Regions from separate parts of the Paenibacillus sp. FSL F4-0087 genome, predicted to be linked through region 2. Evidence: riboswitches for the same ligand, from Rfam matches in the RefSeq annotation. Region 2 holds a riboswitch; the other holds the start of a gene.

Region 1 (7,854 bases), 2.0 Mb from region 2:
GATTGATCATCCGCTGGAGCCTTCGAAGAGACTTGCGATCAAAAATGTCTGTTGCCTGCAATATTTACGACAAGGCCGCTCCTATTGTTATACCTGTCCGCGATTGGGCAAGAAGGAACGGGCCAATTGGAAGCCCTAAACCGGGAAGATAAAATAAAGCTGACAGGTTAATAAGCAATAAGAAAAACAGCCGCGCAGAAAGCAAAATGCGGCTGTTTTTGGCATTTATTACTGATTATCAACGACAGAATATTGTAATGATCGTATCGTGCCAGTCCTGGGACATAACATAGTTCGGATGTCGTTGCAGGTATCAAATACAAGTTTATTAGGTTAGCTTTTAACTGCAAGCACAGTTCAATACAGGTTTACGGGCAGCTGTTGTTTCATCCAGACGGGTAACCGGTGTGCCATAAGGGGCATTGAGTACTAATTCAGGTGTCTCTTCTGCCTCCTTGGCAATGCGAATCATCGTATCGATGAACCCATCAAGTGTTTCTTTACTCTCGGTTTCCGTTGGTTCGATCATGATGCACTCCTCAACGTTCAGCGGGAAGTACACAGTTGGCGGGTGATACCCAAAATCAAGCAATCGTTTGGCAACATCCAGTGTACGTACACCATACTGCTTCAACCCCCGACCAGACATAACGAATTCATGTTTGCAAACGCCTGGATACGGAATCTCGTAGTAAGGTGCGAGACGAGCCATCATGTAGTTGGCGTTGAGCACCGCACATTCAGATACCCGTCGTAAGCCTTCAGGTCCATAAGTACGAATGTAGGCATAGGCGCGGACCAGAATTCCGAAGTTACCATAGTAAGCTTTGACCCGGCCAATGGATTGATCACCTTCGCGATCCAACGCATATATGCCCTCATCATTCTTGATGACCATCGGTTTTGGCAGAAATGGAATCAAGCGGCTCTTCACGCCAACCGGGCCGGCACCAGGTCCACCTCCGCCGTGCGGAGTACTCATCGTTTTATGCAAATTCAGATGCACCACGTCAAAGCCCATATCGCCAGGTCGAGTGATGCCCATAATGGCATTGGAGTTGGCTCCATCGTAGTACAGCAGGCCACCTGCCTGGTGCACAATGGAGGCAATTTCCTGAATGTCTTTTTCAAAGAGTCCGAGTGTGTTCGGGTTGGTCAGCATGAGCGCTGCGGTGTCCGAGCCAACAGCTGCGCGAAGTGCGTCCAGATCCACCAGCCCGTCTGCGCGGGAAGGGATCGTTACCGTTTCGAAACCTGCTACGGTTGCACTTGCCGGGTTGGTCCCGTGAGAAGAGTCCGGTACGATAACTTTTGTGCGCTGTTCACCACGACCTTCGTGGTAGGCACGGATCATCATGAGCCCGGTCCATTCGCCATGTGCACCAGCGGCCGGTTGCAGCGTAACGGCATCCATACCGGTTAGTCCGGCAAGATCATTTTGCAACGTGTAGAGCAGCTCAAGTGCACCTTGAATGCTGAATTCATGCTGATAGGGATGAATTTTGGCGAATCCGTTGTAACGGGCCACATCCTCATTAATCTTCGGGTTATATTTCATCGTACAAGAGCCCAGCGGATAGAATCCGTTATCTACCCCGAAATTACGACGAGACAGGGCAGTGTAATGGCGAATGACGTCAACTTCAAAAACCTCAGGCAATGCTGCTGCTTCCGACCGAAGCATTTCCCGGGGAATCAGGGAATCCACAGCTTGACGGGGAACGTCGCATTCAGGCAAGGAATAAGCGACCCGACCCGGACTGCTGAGTTCAAAAATCAACGATTGCTCCGGTGCTGGAGAGGCAGCTTGAGCAGTAACTGTTGTGTTAGTTTCAGGTTGGCCCGAAGTGGAGATAGAGGTTACCGTTTCCGATTGTCCTTGTGCTGATGTCGTCGTTGTCTTTGTTGTCGTTTCCTGAGTCACAGCGATCCCTCCAATACACGTGCGAATTCGTCAATCTCTTCCTTGCTGCGTCGTTCAGTAACCGCAATCAGCATATGTCCAGCGAGCTCAGGATAATCACGGCCAAGTTCATAGCCGCCAATGAAACCTGCATCGAGCAATTTCAGTTGCAGTGCTTCCACATTTGTTCCTTCAGGCAGTTGAATAACAAACTCATTGAACGTAGGAGCGGTAAACGTAAGAGAGACGCCTGGAATTGCGGTAAACGTGTTAAGGGCATAATGGCTCTTTTGCAAATTCAAATCAGCGACGTCGATCATGCCTTGTTTACCCATAATGGACATATATACAGAGGCGCTCAGCGCGAGTAACGCCTGGTTGGAACAGATGTTGGACGTCGCCTTTTCCCGGCGAATATGCTGTTCCCGTGCTTGCAGCGTGAGTACAAAACCACGCTTGCCGTTGCGGTCCGTTGTCTGGCCTACAATGCGGCCAGGAATTCGGCGCATATGAGCCTGGGATACCGCGAAGTATCCGCATGTTGGGCCGCCGAGTGAAGCGGCGATGCCAAGGGGCTGCGCGTCGCCAACGACGATGTCAGCACCCAGCTTGCCTGGGGCTTCCAGCAGACCCAGCGATAGCGGGTTGGCACTGACCACGAGCAGGCTCTTGTGCGTATGGGCAAGGTCTGCGGCCTGTTTTACATTTTCCACGGCGCCGAAGAAGTTCGGGCTCTGGATCATGACGGCTGCGGTGTCATTGGACACGGCGGCTTGCAGGGCATCCCAGTCTGTTACACCATTTTGATATCCAATCTCAACAATCTCCAGATTGAGGCCGTGAGCATAAGCTTGCAATACCTGACGGGATTCAGGGTGCACGGTGCGTGACACAATCAGTTGTTTGCGGCGGGTTGCCGCTGCGGCCAGATTGCCTGCTTCCGCAAATGCAGTCGCACCATCGTACATACTGGCATTGGCTACAGCCATACCTGTCAACTCACAGATGTAGGATTGAAACTCGAAAATCGCCTGCAATTCTCCTTGGCTGATCTCGGGTTGATAAGGTGTATAGGCGGTATAGAACTCGGAACGGGAGATGACATGATTAATGACGGAAGGTACGTGGTGATCATAAATACCTGCACCCAGGAAACTGGCGTGTGTCTCGAAGTTGGCATTCGCTGCCGCTTGCTTCGACATATGACGTGTCAGTGCATATTCATCGAGTTTGGAGGAAACAGGCAGTTCACCCTGATAGCGAATCTCCTGTGGAATGTCATGGAACAGATCTTCAATCGTTTCCACGCCGATGGTTGCCAACATGGCACTCTGATCCTGCTCGGTCATGGGAATGTAGCGATGCTTGCTCATGCTTGATCAGCTCCTTGAGTAGGTGTCTTTGGCGCACGTGTCCGTTTATGAAAAGGGGTCTTCACGACCTCGGCTTTTAGTTTCTTGCCACGAATCTCAATCTCCAGCGGGGTACCCAGTGCAGCATATTTGCTGTCGATCAAGGCCAGCCCCAGATTACGTTTCAACGTAGGCGACTGAGTCCCTGTGGTCACTTCACCAATCTGCACACCTTCGGCGTAAATGGGATAATGAGGGCGAGGAATGCCGCGCTCCAGTACTTCGATCCCGACTAGCTTGCGGGCAGGTCCATCATTTTTTTGCTGCAACAAGGCTTCATGTCCGATAAACGGTCCTGCATTTAACTTCACAAACATGCCAACGCCAGCCTCCAGCGGTGAGATAGTTGCAGACAATTCCTGTCCATACAGGGGCAGCTTGGCTTCAAAGCGCAGCGTATCCCGAGCACCCAGTCCTGTCGGAACAAGTCCGTGAACTTCTCCCGCTTGCATCAATCCGTTCCAGACCGCAGCGGCTTGTTCCGCAGGAACGTAGAGCTCAAAGCCATCTTCACCCGTATATCCGGTACGGGATAACAGCAATGTAACGCCGCATACCTTCGCATTTGCCACAAAGCGGAAAGGCTCAATCGAAGACACATCCGTGTCTGTCACCGTTCTGAGAATATCTACTGCCAGCGGACCTTGAAGAGCAAGCAGCGCTGTTTGATCCGAATCATTGGTCATCGTTACGCCAGGCATCATGTGCTGTTGCAGCCATGCCCAGTCCTTATCGATGTTGGAGGCGTTAACCACCAGCATATAATGCTGGTCTTTCAGTTTATAAATCAGCAGATCATCAACCACGCCACCATCCGGATAACACATTAACGTATATTGGGCCTGACCGGTAACGAGTGTTGTTACATTATTAGTGGTCATGTGCTGTAAAAAAGCTTCTGCGTGTTCACCTTGTACGGTGAATTCGCCCATGTGGGATACATCAAATAATCCAGCACGTTCTCGCACCGCTTCATGCTCTTTCTGAATTCCGCTGAATTGTACCGGGAGCTCCCAGCCACCAAAATCAATGCATCGTACGCCTTCATATTGCTGATAGAGTGGAAAGAGTGGGGTTCTAAGCAAATCGGACATCCAATCACCTCGTCATGGGCCGTCAACCGGCCGAGTGTATAACCATGGATCAATGAATCTGGCATCATATTTTTTTATAAAAGTAAGGTAAGGACGCGATAGGCAGCGCCGCTCTATAACCTGTTTTCGTTTTTTTGGGAAAAAGGAAAAGGACAGGCCAAAGAATCGGCATGCCAGAAGCACGCTGTATTCTTAGGCTCTGTCCTTGGTACCTGAGAGTTACCCCGCCGCATGATGCAGCAGGTTTCCCCTTGGGTGATCATAACGCCCACACAGGGCGATTAGATGCTCTCCAGAGTTGCGTCCCGTAAAAGTCCTTTTGCCTGAGAGATTCACCTCCGCTTGTCGGTGGTTTACTCCTTCGGCGTTACCGCATGTACACCCTGATTCGGGTGTCAAGGGTAATCTCTCCCTTTACATTCATCCGCGGGTATTGCATAGACCAATTAAACACATTTACTACTCTCATTAAAGCCTGAATCGACTATTGATGTCAAGAACGATATCATAGAAATGAATAAAAAAACCGAATGATATTTTTAATTTGTTCCATAACGTTCGTCTATTTATAAAGAGTGCGCTTACTTTTCTAATATTCACCATTATATGTAGGGAGAGTGCATTTGAGTTACAGGTATATAAGGAAGAAAAACAAATAAATTGTGAGGTATCTTGACATTTGAATCGAAAATATCATACGCTATGTTCTGGGAAAAAGGTTAAGGTCAAAGAAACGCATGCACTCATTAATGAAAAGCGAGGCGGATATCGATGAGCGAATTGAAAAGTGATTTCCTGTACAGTGAAGAGCACGAATGGGTGCAGACCGTAGGGGAGGATACCGTACGTATTGGTATTACCGAGTTCGCGCAGCATCAGCTGGGTGACATTGTGTTTGTGGAATTGCCTGACCTGGAATCGGATGTAAAAGCGGAAGACGGCATTGGAACGATTGAATCCGTCAAAACCGTTTCGGATTTGTTTTCTCCTGTCAGTGGAACGATTATTGCTGTGAATGATGCATTGCAGGATTCCCCGGAGCTGGTTAACAACTCTCCATATGAGGAAGGCTGGATGATCGAGATTCGTGTTGAGGGCGATCTGACAGCAGCACTTTCCACGTTGATGAACGCGGATGCGTATCGTAAACATACGGAATAATATTAAGGTACAATTCTCCGATTGGATAGAGAGTTTTAGCTTGATGCAAAAGTTCTTTTAAGGTAATAAAATGAATCGATGATTATAGATCCGAATGGTGATATTGCTTATTCGGAGAATACTTAGGCGCAATTGCCTCATCTGAAACTGGATGAGGTCATTGCGCTTTTTCGTTGTTACTCGATGAATTAGACTAATTAGATGAAATAAATATCAATTTAACATGTTTCATCATCATTTCTAAATGAGGTAGGAACAGCTCATTTAAATAGAATAAATTTACAATTTCATTTGTCATTAAAATGGGGCAATTCGTGGGTATGATACATGAAAGGAATAACAGGTTTCGATCAATATACGGGTTTAAATATGGAACAATCCTTTAAATTTAAATCTTGTCATCAACGTTCATGACGGAAGTAGGTTTTCATTTCGTTGTAGAAGATACCGTTTTCATTTACGATATGGTTGTAAATTAAGATTTATTGCAGATTTGTACCTTCGTTCGTCTGGATCATCGTTGTCAAAATTCAGTGGAATCAAGGTTTAATATGTTGAGGAGGTTTTCAGTATGAGTTCAGTGGACGCAAAGTCCGAAACAAGCGGAGGAATACGGGTTGGCGTTCAGAAGTTTGGACGTTTCCTAAGTGGTATGGTTATGCCGAACATGGGTGCTTTTATCGCCTGGGGTCTGATTACGGCATTGTTCATTCCAAAAGGATGGTTCCCTAACGCAGATTTTGCATTATTGGTTGATCCAATGATCAAATATTTGCTGCCTTTGCTTATCGGTTACACAGGCGGTACCATGGTACACGGCCAACGTGGTGGTGTAGTCGGTGCGATCATGACCATCGGGGTTATTGTCGGCAGTGATATTCCAATGTTTCTTGGCGCCATGATAGCCGGACCGTTGGGAGCCTGGGTCATTAAGAAGTTTGACAAGGCTGTCGATGGCAAAATCAAATCAGGGTTTGAGATGCTGGTTAACAACTTCTCCGCTGGTATTATTGGTGGGATTTTGGCCCTTCTAGCCCTTAAAGGCATCGGGCCTTTCGTTGAAGCGATTAGCAAGGTGTTATCAGCTGGGGTAGAAGCTTTGATGAATGCTGGTCTTCTCCCGCTGGTCAATCTGATCATTGAGCCAGGAAAAGTATTATTCCTGAACAATGCGATCAACCATGGTATTCTGACACCAATTGCTACGGATCAAGCAAGAGAATTGGGTCAATCCGTATTATTCATGCTCGAATCCAATCCAGGACCTGGACTTGGTATTTTGCTGGCATACTGTTTCTTCGGTCGCGGATCAGCCAAATCTTCCGCTCCAGGTGCTGTAATCATCCATTTCTTTGGCGGGATTCACGAGATTTATTTCCCTTACATTCTGATGAGACCGATACTGATTCTGGCTGCGATGGCTGGTGGTGTAGCGGGTACATTGACCTTTATGCTAACCGGAGCTGGTTTGGTATCAGCACCGTCACCGGGAAGTATCATTGCCTACTCGTTGTTAACACCTAAGGGTGGATACCTTGGCATGTTTGCAGGGGTAGCTGTAGCTGCGATCATCTCGTTCCTCGTAGCATCCATACTGCTCAAAACGGGTAAACAGAAGAACGATGAAGAAGATCTGGACAGTGCGTCCAACCGTATGAAAGATATGAAAAATCAGGGCAAAACGGGCAACCTCACCGTTGATAAAGACAATCGTGAAGCTGACCGTGCAGCCGATATTGCTTCTTCGGCAGTAAAAACGGATATCAATAAAATTGTATTCTCCTGTGATGCAGGTATGGGTTCGAGTGCCATGGGTGCCTCGATTCTCCGGAAGAAAATGAAGGCAGCCGGTGTGGATGTCGCTGTAACCAACACGGCGATCAGTGAGATTCCACAAGATGCCGACATCGTCATCACACAGAAAACATTGACAGACCGGGCCAAATCCGTGGCTCCAAATGCAGAGCATATTTCCATCGACAACTTCCTGAAGAGTCCTGAATATGAGGCACTGGTGGAGCGCCTCAAATCCGACTCCTGATGAGTAATATTACAAGGAGACAGCGTGAGATCGTGGAGTTCCTGCTGGAGCATCCTCATGAAGTAACTGCTGGCGATATAGCTGTTGCGGTCAAAGTAAGCACTCGTACCGTACATCGAGAGTTGCAGATGATTGAACAATGGCTTGAGCCCCTTGGCATGAGATTGGAAAAAAAATCGGGAACCGGGGTTCGAATTGATCCCGGTTCCGATGATTTGGCCGTATTGCGTCAACAACTTGAGC
Region 2 (7,854 bases):
GCTACAATCGCTGTCGCCAGTTTCGCTCCAATTCCCGGATGCTTTTCATAAGTCCGGCTTCGTCCAAGTCTACCGCAATGTCCTTCATTTGCTTTTCCAACTAGTTTAGTTGCCGAGCATCGTCAGCAATAACGTGACCACACCAAGCAACGCATGGCTTTAAGTCTTGCTACTCCCCAGTCATCCAGCACTTCCTCCAGTTTTCCGACTTTTTCAATCTCCCATTGCTTGGAATCTCTCTCTGAACAACTGGCCAGTACCGTTAATGACCTTACCAAAAACACGTTCTAAAATACCTCTTCATACCCCGGAAACACTTGCCCTAGTGGGTCTTTACTGCTCAGCTTCTCCTGCACATAGATGCCTGTTACAGGTTCATACCCCCAAGCAACGATGTTCTCCCGGCTCCCCCATCGAAAAATGACCAAAAAAAAAGGCCAACCAGTACTCACTGGCTAACCTGATAATAGCGAATTTGAATCGTTCGCAACTACATCAACTCATTAATTTAGTATTCAATTGATTACTGAAAATTCATTTATTTTATCTCTCTTCTCTTAAGCCAAAATTCCTCGATGTTTTCAATTTTATTTTCTTCAAGAAAAATATGAGTATCTTTTTCAAAGTCAACAAGTAATTTAATCCATGAATCATCGGCGATACTAGTTATCTGTCTACTAGAAATTGTACCACTCCATTTTGAATTCAAATCTAGTGCCTTCTCAATTATAACTTTCGAGTTAGGATCAAGAAAATCTTCCTTACCTGCATCTTGTAGATCCTTAAAATAAAGTGTAAGTTTCAGGGCATTTTGTGGTGTGTCCACGTATTGAAACCCTTCCTTCATCTTCCCAAGATGAACAGCTAAGGCAGAGTAATCTCCAACGATCCTCCTTATTTCATCGTTATTTCCCATAAGATAGTTAGCTTGACTTTTTGAGACTTTTCCTGAGCGCAGAATCTCCCCATATACATTGTCATTTGATGATATTGCACTCCGCAGCTCCGAAATGTCAGCTATAAGCTTACTTGTAAGTGCTGATTTATATATTTCTTTAGTATGGTATTGCGATATACAAAGGATAAGCAGTGCTATTATTAAACAAACAAAAACTATTCTACCATAATTTTTTTTTAGCATATTTGAGCCCTCTATCTCTTTAGGTAGTTTGAGTAAAGACAAGCGGCGACATCAGTCGCCGCTCGCTTCAGGGGGGTTATTTGGAGACACTATATTGGAACGAGACTTCCTTTTGATTCGAATCTAGTAAAGCACTTGCATAATAAACATCCCATTTAATTTTTAAAAGTCCGTTTGCTGTAGCCGATGTTCCAGAGCTACTCTCGTATTGAACAACAGTTTGAAGATCTAGATGATGCCCAGTATTAGTCCCGTTTACATCTGTATACTTGAACAATTCATTACTGCCTGAATTAGCACTTTCAACTACTGTAGGTGATGTACTAAGCTTAATGTTTGAGCTGCCTAGCGTTATAGTTTTACTTGTACCGGCATCAATGATTGCATCTACCCATCCCTTGATATCGCTAATTGAAGGTGCTACAGGTAAAGCTGTTGACCATGCTTTTTCTGCAATTTTCATTGCTAAACTAGATCCATTGCTTGCTCCAGAAAGTTTACCATCAATATAAGCGGTTATTATGGTAGACTTAGCTCCAACCCCCGTACTTAATTTCACATTACGATATTTAAACGGGCTGTCAACACTTCTATTGGTTGTTCCATTCACAGTCACATGCTCCGCAATTTTAAAGCTGTTTGTCCATGTAGATTGATTTTTTACATCCAAAGCTTTCCATGAGCCATAAGGTAAGGAATAGGCTTGAATATAATCGCTACCAATATAGAAAGATTTATAATAGGTTGTACTATGTGTCCAATCCGAAAAACTCCCAACTGCTTTTAGGCCAATAGAAGATACACCAAGTTCAGCTTTAATTTTTTCATCCGTCGGAATTTCTTTTTGTTCATATGGGGTAATTACACCAGTAAACCAAAAAAAGTCCTTATTTGTATCAATCTCTTCAATATTATTAACAGAAATATATTCTAAATCATCAGGGAGAGGGATCTCAAATAGTAGGATATTTTCCTGATGATCTATTAAATACGCTTTCAAATGAGGTTTGTTTTGAAGAGACTGATCTACGATCATCTTATCTTTAAATGTGTCATTATAAACATCAAACAATTTAATGTCAAAATTACCGTTACTATCTTTAAGGTCACCGACAACACTGTTAATAGAATCTTGTTGCTTATAGCTGTTGTAAAGTTCACCAGTAGCATCAAGTGCTTTAGTTTGGTTATTGTAATTTACTGTCGCAGAAAGTGATAATTCGCTTCCAGTAAGCTTAATACTTTGGATTTGAATGCTCGCATCTCCTCCAACAATTGGGATATCATCTGTATGGCTCGTTGGTTTACCATAAAGATCGTTGAATGTGTTAATTGGCAAGAATACCCCTTTAGACACATCAATGTTTTCTATTTCACTTTGTTGGGCAAGGGCTGGTACAGATAAACTAAAAGCAAGAACAGAAGTAAGAAGAAAATTTGCAGCCAACTTGATACTTTTCATAAAAAATCCTCCTTTTTTTGTATGTTTCAACATAATAATACCATAGCAACAAATGGAATTATATAAAAATTTTTATAACTCAACTTTCACATATCCGATCACATCAAACCTATATTGGGTAAGCCAGAGTCCATTCGTTTAGTTATAAAAAATAAACGTTTTGTTCTTTTTGTTTTCGCTTGAGATATGTCGAGAAATAAACTCATCAATTGCTAAAGGGCCGGTTCGGGAGCCAAGATCATTAACCCCATCGCAAAAAGATAGAAGAGTCAATCGAGCATCCGGGCATCTCTGGATTCACCTCGTTTGTACTTCGCCGCCAATCACAGGAAGACCTCAATCCACGAGCTGACGAAGCAGTGGGGATTAAGTATACATTTTTACTCATCTCGCATTGCTCAGCCAAGTACAGAGAACGTCCGAGCCTCTTCGAGCCTCGTTTTGTATTCGTGCGCTTGTCGCTGTATACTTTCCTGAACTAAAGGTCATGGCCTGCAAATGCCACGAGTTGTTTCGCATCGCTAAACTTCTTAATTTCAGCTACACACGGCGCTTGTTTTACAGGTCGAAACCCTTCCAACTCAAAAATGATCTTTTGGAGGTCGCGTGAGAACAGCCTCTTGTAACGAGGTCCCCCCAAGCGGCCACGTTCTCCTGGCTCCCCATCGTAAAACGACCACAAAAAAAGGCCAACCAGTAATTACAGGCTAACCTAATAAGCAAAAAAGCCGATACGCTTCTTCAGCAGGAAGAATTCGTACCGGCTTTTTTATCATGATGGGAGCAGATGACCATTCATGAACCAGGCTCCACGAGTTAAATTCATTTCAAGCTCGTTCATGTTCGTGCATAGTTGTTATGCCTTGGCTTCTGGCTCATTTTCAGCAGGAGACTCAGCTTCAGTCTCAGGCTCCGCACGCTTCGCCTTTGGTTTAGCAAGCTTCTCCATCATTTTCCGTCCTGTCGGTGTTTGGGCAAGCCCACCTTGGGCCGTTTCACGGTGCCTGCTCGGCATCGCACTGCCCACTTCCAGCATGACATCAATGACTTCGTCAGAAGGAATGGCACTTCGTACCCCGGCCAGCGCCATGTCGGCCGCAGCCAGCGCAGTTACGGCACCCAGTCCGTTACGGACGATGCAAGGGATTTCCACGAGGCCTGCGACAGGATCGCAGATGAGCCCTAGTGTATTTTTTAACGCGAGGCCAACTGCATGAACCACTTGCTCCGGCGTCCCTCCACGCAGCTCCACCATGGCTCCAGCGGCCATACCGATCGCAGAACCCACTTCAGCCTGACAGCCACCCTCGGCACCTGAGATAAATGAGTTGTTGGCAATGACATAACCGATCGCTCCCGCACAGAACAGACCGTTCACCAGATGCTCGTCACTCCAGCCAAAACGCTCCTGTGAGCTGATAAATACACCCGGAATGATGCCGCAGGAGCCAGCTGTCGGTGTGGCTACAATCCGGCCCATCGAGGCATTCACTTCCGATACACAAAGGGCATACGCCATGGCCAGTGCAGAGGCATCTCCAGAACAAGTCTCGCCTTTACGAATGTACTCAGCCATTTTTTTGCCGTCTCCGCCAGTCAAGCCGCTGCGTGATGTTGTATCTTCTGTTAGCCCTTTGTGTACAGCTTCCTTCATCACCTGATAGTAATCCGACATCTGCCGCACAACATCCACTTCCGGGATATTCGTCTCCTGAACCTGCTCTTCGATCATCAGCTCGGCAATGGTCTTGGACTCTGCTGTACAGATGGTATTCAGTTCATGTAGATGTTTAAACCGCATCAGGCTCGACCCCTCTCTTCAAATCAATCACGCGAATGTCCAGCATATGATCCAGCGACCGCAGACGGTTCAACATCTCAGGATTCGGCACACCATCCATCTCCATCGCTGTCAGTGCTTCACCATCCCGGGCTTTCCGATCCACTTGCATGTACCCGATGTTCACCCCGGACGAACTGATGGTGGAGGTTACCGAAGCGAGCACCCCTGCTTTGTCCGAATGGCGAAGTACAAGTGTGGGGAACTCTCCGCTGATCTGTACACGAAAATCATTCAATGCATGCACCGATACACTACCACCGCCGATGGAAGCACCGATTAGTGAACATTGGCGGTCTCCGTGCCATAGTTCAATCTTGACCGTATTCGGATGAGGAGCAGGCAGGCCGCTTGTGAAAAACTCTACCTCCATACCCGCTTCCTCTGCATATTGTTCTGCATCCGGTATACGTGGATCATCAGTCACATAATCAAGCAGGCCACCGATCAACGCAAGATCCGTACCATGCCCCTGATACGTATCAGCAAACGAGCCGTATAGAGTTAATCGAGCGCGTTCAGGCGTGCATCCCAGCCACTGACGGGCAATTCGCCCCAATCTTGCCGCTCCAGCCGTATGTGAACTTGATGGACCTGTCATGGACGGACCAATAATTGAAAAAACGTCTTTAAAACGCATCGCAAACCCTCCATTTATAATCGTCATTTTCATCCAGACGTACACCCATAATGTTCCTTTATTACTGAATGATGACATCAAAAAAGGACAGAAGAAGGCCCTAGGCCCTCTCTCTGTCCTCGATACCTGAGAGTTTCATGATAAGCAGCGCGGCGAATCGATGCATCCCTGTATTTACAGGTGACGTCACCCTGCACACCGTGCTGCTTGACCATATACCCCTTGGGTGGCGCAGTTCGCGCACTCTCCAGAGTTGCGTCCAACGATGGTACATTTACCTGAGAGATTAACCGCTGCGCCGGGTGCGTAGCAGCTTGCTCCTTCGGTGCCCGACAGCTGCCATTTTACTCGACATGCCCAGGTCTCTCCCGCTCGCTATCATTCGCTGTATGGAACCATTCTGATTTTGTACCAGAACGATAATTGAAGTTTTTAATACTTTCTCATTAAGATTAATCGACCGGAAGATCAGTGTCAACAAACTTAACGATTTCTTTGCGAATAATTGCTTTTTCCATTTTATACACAAGATAAACGAACAAACTGTAAACTTTCATCACATGAATGTGTTAATGCGTTTCATCTCGAAAGCGTATACATTTTTCATTTTCTATTAGCCAATATCTGTGTTTAATACTATTTATGTTATGTTCTACTGAACGGTTCGGGTATTCAGGCAACCATTATTCTGTACTAGAATTGCCGTATTTCTGCCTGTCACCCCACCATCGCCTTGGACTTCGCCGGTTCATCGTAATACCTGCTTCGGGAAGGAAACATGCTCGTCACCCACAATCCCAACGCAGCTAACAGCATGACCCCAGATACAACTGTATATACCATACGAAGCGACAACTGCTCTGCTATTACCCCTGCAATCAAAATGGAAGCCACCTGCAACACACTTAACACAAGTCCAAGTACACTGCTCATTCGCCCCATCAGATCGACAGGAATATTATTTTGATAAAAGGTAACCAGGCCGGTACTCGCCAGTGCGGAGCACAGACCGAGCAGAATAAAGGCAACAGCCGCCAGTTCAAACGAGAATGAACGGGCGAACAGGAAATAACCAAGCGCAACCAGAAGTACACCGCCACCCATCATGTGACGGACCGGCAAATGTTTGGCGAACATCCAAACCAGCATGGAACCTGCCAAATAACCGATGCCGGTGATACTCATTAATGCTCCGTACTGCGATTCAGGCAGGTTCATCACCTGACGGATAAACACCACTTCCTGAGCATCCAGCGACATGCCGACCACCAGAATAATCTGGAACAGGGCATATATACCGACCACGTAGCCCGACTTTCGGCTGAAGCTCAGTACAGCTCTCCAATCCTGGGCAATCATCCGAGGGGTCAGCCTGCTTCCCGTCCCTATATTCTGTTCTCCAATGCCCAGTTTGGGAAGAAACATTAGAATCAACGCAGAAGCAGCAAAGGAAACCGCATTGGCATAAATGGCTGCTGCCGGAGATAAATATAACAGCATCACTCCTGCAACTGCCGGGCCGGTAATAAATGCCCCTGAGCTGATCAAAGCTTGTAGGGAATTAAAGCGCTTGCGCCGTTCAGCAGGTACCAGCCGGGTAATGTATACCTGAGAGGAAGGGACAAATATAGATGAGGACATGCTGATCAGAAACATCACCGCGTACATCATCCATAGACTGGACATCAGTGGCAGCATCGCCACCAGCAACGCCCGTAGCATATCGGCACCAATCATCAACTGCCGCTGATCATAACGATCAATCAGGCTACCTGACCAAAACTTAGTGCACACCGAAGCAATCGGCGAGATAATCCACAACCCTGCGACTGCCGCTGGAGACTGTGTCATATTCAATACCATCAGGTTAATCGCCACAATATATATGAAATCACCCAGATTGGATATGCCCACTCCGCTAAGTAGCAATCCGGCATGCTTCCAGCCACCAGACTGCCCCTTCGATGCAACTCTCTTTGCACGAATGTTCTTCATAGCGCTACCCACCCACTAGAAATCACAAATTATAACTCATAGAAAATACTCTCGTTCTGTACATATGGTTTGCAAAATTTGCTGCATATAAGAGGCATTCGCTCTTTCATCCATTCGTACCTGGACTCATTCTCCATCTGGAATGCAAAATAGCCGAACGTAAAAATCAGCATGAATCCTTCCATTAATCGAATATCACGCTTCGTCAGTGGTCCTGTCTGCTCCGTATAACCCGATAGGAAGACATCCCGTTCCTCCCGATTGAAAATCGTAGCCGCACCTCCGGCATCAAAGAGATAGTAGCCATAACCGTATAAACAAAAATCAATCATAGATATGCCCTGATCCGTCACTAACAGATTGCCGCGGGTAATATCTCCGTGAATTACTCCCCATGTCTCGGCATTGTGCGGATACGTTTCGAGTTGTCTGTTAATGTTCTCAAACGTCTCACGAATCAGATCGAAATCCTTAGGAGTAAAGATGCCACGTCTAACGCCTTCCTCCAATTGCTCCAGCATGACCAGATTCTCTTTGATCGAACCATAGGCTGGTCGTACTTCCGTTTGCTTCAAGGTAGGGTTATCGCTATCGGTATACATCTCTGAGATGATCGCCTTATCAGCATGCTGTTCACGGTCATTCATCTGCTGCCCGCTTTCAGACTTCAGTGAACCCACCTGTTGCTCAGGAGCTCCCGTTGGTCGTCGTCCATATTGGTGCAATATCTGCAACTGTACACCCAAATCATGAATTTGCGCTGTCGCCAGACGTTC

Evidence for each region. Region 2 has a riboswitch for glycine ahead of sdaAB (L-serine ammonia-lyase, iron-sulfur-dependent subunit beta). Riboswitches for the same ligand answer to the same signal wherever they lie in the genome.
Region 1: it holds a riboswitch for glycine, as region 2 does, so the genes downstream of both, gcvT (glycine cleavage system aminomethyltransferase GcvT) here and sdaAB (L-serine ammonia-lyase, iron-sulfur-dependent subunit beta) in region 2, are expected to answer to the same signal.

Annotation. Positions count from the first base shown of each region.
Region 1 covers NZ_JBBODJ010000001.1:4,289,889-4,297,742, forward strand. The annotation lists gene MHB84_RS19765 (hypothetical protein) at 1-139, shown strand, start outside; gene gcvPB (aminomethyl-transferring glycine dehydrogenase subunit GcvPB) at 341-1,780, opposite strand; gene gcvPA (aminomethyl-transferring glycine dehydrogenase subunit GcvPA) at 1,921-3,276, opposite strand; gene gcvT (glycine cleavage system aminomethyltransferase GcvT) at 3,273-4,409, opposite strand; glycine riboswitch at 4,607-4,707, opposite strand; glycine riboswitch at 4,711-4,833, opposite strand; gene gcvH (glycine cleavage system protein GcvH) at 5,181-5,570, shown strand; gene MHB84_RS19790 (PTS mannitol transporter subunit IICB) at 6,142-7,611, shown strand; gene MHB84_RS19795 (BglG family transcription antiterminator) at 7,611-7,854, shown strand, end outside.
Region 2 covers NZ_JBBODJ010000001.1:2,296,700-2,304,553, forward strand. The annotation lists gene MHB84_RS10685 (hypothetical protein) at 123-284, opposite strand; gene MHB84_RS10690 (hypothetical protein) at 288-428, opposite strand; gene MHB84_RS10695 (hypothetical protein) at 539-1,183, opposite strand; gene MHB84_RS10700 (hypothetical protein) at 1,218-2,603, opposite strand; gene sdaAA (L-serine ammonia-lyase, iron-sulfur-dependent, subunit alpha) at 3,460-4,404, opposite strand; gene sdaAB (L-serine ammonia-lyase, iron-sulfur-dependent subunit beta) at 4,394-5,083, opposite strand; glycine riboswitch at 5,195-5,336, opposite strand; glycine riboswitch at 5,341-5,464, opposite strand; gene MHB84_RS10715 (MFS transporter) at 5,801-7,078, opposite strand; gene MHB84_RS10720 (phosphotransferase enzyme family protein) at 7,108-7,854, opposite strand, start outside.